2 linked regions of the Microterricola viridarii genome follow. Each later gene encodes a partner of the first gene's protein in a complex. Links are inferred from orthologs where the notes say so. Each region holds a gene or a part of one and is shown on either strand. Other genes may lie near its edges.

What was found.
Region 2: rplM (region 1) and rplL share a complex: the UniProt entries of both Escherichia coli proteins name them as parts of the 50S ribosomal subunit. The link is inferred for Microterricola viridarii from one-to-one orthologs.

What each region holds. Positions count from the first base shown.
Region 1 is NZ_LT629742.1:1,092,987-1,096,041, reverse strand. Bases 293-3,031 are described here. They hold rplM (50S ribosomal protein L13), read right to left. Parts: upstream 2,016-3,031; coding sequence 1,569-2,015; downstream 293-1,568. Other genes in these bases: truA (tRNA pseudouridine(38-40) synthase TruA), read right to left, coding at 2,221-3,031; rpsI (30S ribosomal protein S9), read right to left, coding at 1,034-1,516; glmM (phosphoglucosamine mutase), read right to left, coding at 293-1,006. In the rest of the region: more of glmM, read right to left, coding at 1-292; more of truA, read right to left, coding at 3,032-3,055. UniProt on the Escherichia coli protein: This protein is one of the early assembly proteins of the 50S ribosomal subunit, although it is not seen to bind rRNA by itself. It is important during the early stages of 50S assembly.
Region 2 is NZ_LT629742.1:3,717,267-3,720,308, reverse strand. The notes cover bases 165-2,890. They hold rplL (50S ribosomal protein L7/L12), read left to right. Parts: upstream 165-1,201; coding sequence 1,202-1,579; downstream 1,580-2,890. Other genes in these bases: BLT62_RS17070 (YncE family protein), read left to right, coding at 2,283-2,890; BLT62_RS17795 (hypothetical protein), read left to right, coding at 1,967-2,122; rplJ (50S ribosomal protein L10), read left to right, coding at 667-1,152; BLT62_RS17085 (TetR/AcrR family transcriptional regulator), read right to left, coding at 165-274. Also shown: more of BLT62_RS17085, read right to left, coding at 1-164; more of BLT62_RS17070, read left to right, coding at 2,891-3,042. UniProt on the Escherichia coli protein: The binding site for several of the GTPase factors involved in protein synthesis (IF-2, EF-Tu, EF-G and RF3). Is thus essential for accurate translation.

The sequences.
Region 1 (3,055 bases):
CGTGGCCGGACTGCTCGCCGCCCAGGGCGAGGCCGTCGGCGTTCAGCTCCTCGAGCACGTAGCGGTCGCCGACCTTGGTCTCGACCATGGTGATGTCGTTGGCGGCCATCGCCTTGCGCAGGCCGAGATTGCTCATCACCGTCGCGACGAGGGTGTCCTTGGTGAGGTGGCCGCGTTCCTTCATCGCCAACGCGAGGATGGCCATGATCTGGTCACCATCGATGATATTGCCCTCGTGGTCGACGGCCAGGCAGCGGTCCGCGTCGCCGTCGTGGGCGATGCCGACGTCAGCGCCGTGCTCGAGCACGGCCTTGGCCAGGTTGTCGAGGTGCGTGGAGCCGACACCGTCGTTGATGTTCATGCCGTCGGGGTCTGCGCCGATCAGCGTCACGGTGGCGCCGGCCATGGTGAACACCTCGGGCGAGACGCCGGATGCCGCGCCGTGCGCACAGTCGAGGACGACGTGGATGCCCTCGAGGCGGTTCGGCAGCGTGCTGAGCAGGTGCAGGACGTAGCGGTCCTCGGCATCCGCGAACCGGCGGATGCGGCCGACGTCGCCGCCGGTGGGCAGCAGCACCTCCTTGTGGAGGTAGTCCTCGATGCGGTCCTCGACCTCATCCGGAAGCTTGGTGCCGCCGAAGGCAAAGAACTTGATGCCGTTGTCGGGGGCGGGGTTGTGCGATGCGGAGAGCATCACACCGAAGTCTGCGCCGATGTCGGCGATCAGGAAGGCCGCGGCGGGAGTGGGCAGCACCCCGGCGTCGAGAACATCGACGCCAGAGGAGGCAAGTCCGGCCGAAACGGCGGCGGTGAGGAACTCACCGGATATGCGCGGGTCGCGAGCGACGACCGCGACGGGCCGACGCCCGGAGGCGGCGCGTTCTTCTGCGTGGTGCCCCTTGGTGAGCACCGCTGCAGCGGCCTGGGCGAGGCCCAGGGCCAGGTCAGCCGTGAGTTCACGGTTGGCCAGGCCCCGGACGCCGTCCGTGCCAAAGAGTCGAGGCAAAGCCTGATACTCCCTGTGAAACGCCGGTTAGCGCTTCGAGAACTGCGAGGCCTTGCGGGCCTTCTTGAGACCAGCCTTCTTGCGCTCGATGACGCGTGCGTCACGAGTGAGGAAGCCGGCCTTCTTCAGGATCGCGCGGTTGTTCTCGCGGTCGATCTCGTTGAGTGCACGCGCGATGGCGAGGCGCAGTGCGCCAGCCTGGCCCGAGGGGCCGCCGCCGGTGACCTTGGCGACCACGTCGTAGGCGCCGACGAGGTCGAGCACCTTGAAGGGGTCGGTGATGAGCTGCTGGTGCAGCTTGTTGGGGAAGTACTCGGCGAACTCGCGCTTGTTCACGCTGAGCGTGCCCGAGCCGGGAACGAGGCGCACGCGGGCGATGGCCTGCTTGCGACGGCCGACGGCTGCGCCGCCAACGTTCAGCACGGCGCGGGGAGCCTTGGGGGCTGCCTCGGCCGGCGTCTCGGTGGAGTAGCTCTCCGGAGCGTCAATCTGGTCTGCGATCGTAGCCACGATGGTGGTAATCCTTTGTCTTAGAAGTCGAGAAGTCTGGGGCCGAGGTGCTCTACTGAGCGACCTGGGTCAGGGTGTACGGCACCGGCTGCTGCGCGGCGTGCGGGTGCTCGGAGCCTGCGTAGACCTTGAGCTTCTTGAGCTGAGCGCGGCCGATGGAGTTCTTCGGCAGCATTCCGCGGATCGCCTTCTCGACGGCGCGCTCGGGGTTCTTCTCGAGCAGCTCGGAGTAGGTGACGGCCGTCAGTCCGCCCGGGTAACCCGAGTGGCGGTAGGCCTTCTTCTGGTCGAGCTTGGCGCCGGTGAGGGCGACCTTGTCGGCGTTGATGATGATGACGAAGTCACCCATGTCCATGTGGGGGGTGAAGGTCGCCTTGTTCTTGCCGCGGAGGATCACTGCGGCGTGGCTTGCGAGACGGCCGAGAACGACGTCAGCTGCGTCAATGATGACCCAGCTGCGCGAAACTTCGGAAGCCTTCGGGGTGTAAGTGCGCGTCACTGTAGTGGCTGCTTTCTGTGTCGAACGGAGGTGTTCGTGAATCCCGCTCCGGGCGTGTTCCAGATGGAACACAAACGATGGAGGGCTCACGTTCGGGGGCCCGGCCAGCTAGCCGAGACACCAAGGATCAATACTAGACGGTCGGAGGCCTGCAGGCAATTCGCCCGGTCGATTGCCGGGGGCGCTTCGCGGGCGGATGCCGCTCCTAGAGCGCGCGGTGGGCGCGCGTCTCGGCGGCCCGCAGCGCGAGGGCGGCGTCATCGGGGTAGCCGACCTGGGTCAGCACGAGCCCGCGCGCGGGCATCACCTTGAACGCGGCGGTGCGCTCTCTCGCGTCGCGCAGCTCGAGCAGGCGCTCGACGCTCATCCGGCCCTCCCCGACCGCGACGCAGCCGCCGACGAGCGCCCGCACCATGCTGTGGCAGAAGGCATCGGCCTGCAGCGAGGCGACGAGCACGCCGTCGTCGTCGCGCCGCCAGGAGAAGGTCTGCAGGGTGCGGATGGTGGTGGCCATCGGCTTGGGCTTGCAGTAGGCGGCGAAGTCGTGCAACCCGCAGAGCGCCTGCGCCACCTGTTCCATTGGGGCGATGTCGTGCCGGCCGGGCAGCCACGTCGTCCGCGTGCGCTGCAGCGGGTCGCGCAGCGATTCGGCGTCGGCGATGCGGTACTCGTAGCGGCGCCAGAGCGCGCCGAAGCGGGCGTCGAAGCCCTCCGGGGCGATGCTCGCGGCCGTGATGACGATCTCGCCGCGCTGGCCCAGGATGCCGTTCAGGCGCCGCGCCAGGGCCGCGGCGGCGTCGGTGTCGGCCGCCCGCGCGTTCCGACCGCGCGGTGGGCGGAGCAGGCTGTCGGCCTGCTCCGGGCTGAGGTCGAGGTGCGCGACCTGGCCGGTGGCGTGCACGCCGGCATCCGTGCGGCCGGCGACGGTGAGCCGCGGAATGGGCGGATTCCGCTGCAGGATCGTGGCCAGCGCCGACTCGATGTCGCCCTGCACGGTGCGCAGGATCGGTTGAATTCCCCAGCCGTTGAAGTTCGTTCCG
Region 2 (3,042 bases), 2.6 Mb from region 1 along the record:
GGTCGTCGAGCAGGTTGCCGGTGTCGATGGCTGGGCCATCCTGGTACCCGCTTGCGATGGCCGCGGCCACCAGCTGGCCCTTGGAGCCCCAGCGGCGGTAGATCGTGGTCTTCGAGCAGGCGGCGGCGGCCGCCACGGACTCGATCTCGAGCTTGGTGTAGCCGAGTGCGGAGAGCTGCTGCAGCGTGACGCTCAGGATGCGCTGGCCGAGTGCCGTGTCAACGGGGCGGCCCCGTCGGCGCTTCTCCGGTGCGGGGGTGAGTTCGGCTGCCATGGCGATGTCCTCCCTGCTGGGTGCCTGCTGGTGCGCCCGGGTGCGCAGAGGACTCCGCGCGCACGCAGTGGGTTCCACCCCAGTATGGGGGCTATTCGGAGAAGCTGAGGGATCTTCGGGTCAACGATGCGGTGTCGGCCGATTTGCGGGGGCCCGCGGCATCCGTTAGTCTCTACGAAGCCAAAGACCGCTGGTTGTCGCTCCGCAGAAATGCAGAGTGGCCGAAGGCTTGTGAGAACAAGGGCCCGCGCAGGTGTGTGAAGTAGTTTTCAATCGTTGAGATTGTCTCCAGCTCCGTGCGCTTGCGCCGGAGCTTTTTTGTTGCCCCAATCCGGGCGGTCTGGGTGCACATCGCTTCCGCGGTGTGTGACGTAGACATATAGGAGTAGGCCATGGCGAACAAGGAAGCCACGGTTGCCGAGCTCACGAACCTGTTCGAGACCTCGACCGCCGTTCTGCTGACCGAATACCGCGGCCTGACGGTTGCCCAGCTCAAGCAGCTGCGCGGCAACATCCGTCAGGACGCGAACTACGCCGTGGTGAAGAACACGCTGACCAAGATCGCCGCGAACAACGCGGGGATCACGACGCTGGATGCCGACCTCGTCGGCCCGTCCGCCGTCGCCTTCGTGCACGGCGACTTCGTCGCCGCTGCCAAGGCAGTCCGTGACTTCGCCAAGGTAAACCCGAATCTTGTGATCAAGGCCGGCGTCTTCGAGGGCAAGGCCCTCAACGCCGACGAGGTCAACAAGTACGCCTCGCTCGAGAGCCGCGAGGTTCTGCTTGCGAAGGCAGCGGGAATGATGAAGGCGACGATGGGCAAGGCTGCCGCCACCATCGACGCGCTTCGCGAAAAGCTGGAGACCTCGGCCGCGTAAGCGCCCGACGTTCTCGTTCCACAACACCAAGAAATTTAGGAGATACATCATGGCGAAGCTCACCACTGACGAACTGCTCGAGCAGTTTTCCGGCCTGACGCTTGTCGAGCTCAGCGAGTTCGTGAAGGCGTTCGAAGAGAAGTTCGAGGTCACCGCGGCCGCTCCCGTCGCTGCTGCCGGTGGCGCTGGCGCTGCTGCTGAAGAGGTTGAGGAGAAGGACTCCTTCGACGTCATCCTCGAGGCTGCTGGCGACAAGAAGATCCAGGTCATCAAGACCGTCCGCGAGCTCACCTCGCTCGGCCTTGGCGAGGCCAAGGCTGTCGTCGATGGCGCCCCCAAGGCTGTCCTCGAAGGCGCCAACAAGGAGACCGCCGAGAAGGCAAAGGCTGCCCTCGAAGAGGCCGGCGCAACCGTCACCCTCAAGTAATTTGCGCCCGGCTCGCCGGGCACAAACTGCTGCGTGACGCGCCGTCTCGCGGAGTTTTCGAACTCCATCGAGTCACGCTCCCGCAATTTCGGACGCGGTCTCCTGCCAGTACGAGGTCTCTGACCTCATTACCCAGGTATTCCGCGTTCCGAGGGCGTCGCCCCCGAAACGGGGCGGCGCCCTTTTGCGTTTCTCTGGGTCGCGTTCTCGCGGCCCGGTGCACGACGCGTGAGGAGCCGTCGATGGATGCCTGAGGCATCCGCCCTGCCACTCGGCAGTGTCGGCAACCCCGCGTCCAATCTGACGCGCCCGCTCGCCTCGGCGAGCCCGCGCGGCTGTGCTCTGCACCCACATCGTGGTGGACGCGCACACAGAAAGCACCACCCCGTGAATACACGAAACACCACCTGGCGAGCATTCGCCGCAGCGCTCGGCGGACTCCTCGCCGAGGCATACCTCTCCGGTGACGGAAGCCTGGCCGAGAGCCACCCGCCGGATATGTACCGGAGCCACCTGGCGCAGTCAGCCACCTGGATCCGGTAGTCCACCCACTAGGAATGCCCCGACACGCCAGTCGGGGCATTCGCCTTCTCCGGCAGCCCGCAGAAACGTCATAGGCGAATTTCTGTATACCAAATCTGCTACCGTCGCCATCAGAGCTCCGCTCGCGGTGGGCTCCAACACATTCGATGACGAACTGGAGATGGTTGTGACCAAGCAGGCGACGAGTACCGTTGGGCGCGATGGCGCGATTTTGGCCGTGACCGAGGGGTGGTCGAACGGGCTCGCCCTCGTGGACCCGAGCGAGGGTGGCGTGGGCGTCGTCGCCAGGATCGAGGTCGGGATCGCCCCCTGGGCGGTCGCGGTCCACGAGCCGAGTGCCCGCGCATACGTCTCGACGGCAGAGGGCCTCGCGGTGGTGGACCTCGACGGGCGCGTCCGCATTGCGCTCGTCCCGTTCCTCGACCAGGCCGAGCGTTTCGAGTACGGCGAGGAGCGCCCGGGCGGCACAGGGGTCGTCGTGACCCCGGACGGGCTGACCGTGTACGTCGGGGTGAGCCGCGAGGGCCGGGAGTCCTCCGTTGAGGTGTTCGACACGGCCAGCGGCGCCTTCGTGCGGTCGCTCGACGTCGGCCTCCGCCCGTTCGACGTGCAGATCTCCCCGAGCGGGCACGAGGTCTACACGATCGACCACGACTCCTTCACCGTGCACACGATTCGCCTGGCCGATCACGAAGTGGTGCGGGCCGTGGTCGCGCCGTACGGCGTCGAGGGCGGGCTGCTCTCGCACCAGAAGCCGCACTACGCCGCCGTGTCGGCAGACGGCCGGCTCTACATGCCCTATCAGGGCAAGGGGCTCGTCATCTTCGACCCCGCGACGCAGGAGTACGAGACCCGGGAGATGACCGGCGACACCCACCAGCACGGCGTCGGGCTCACCGTCGACGGCCGGCTGCTCGTCG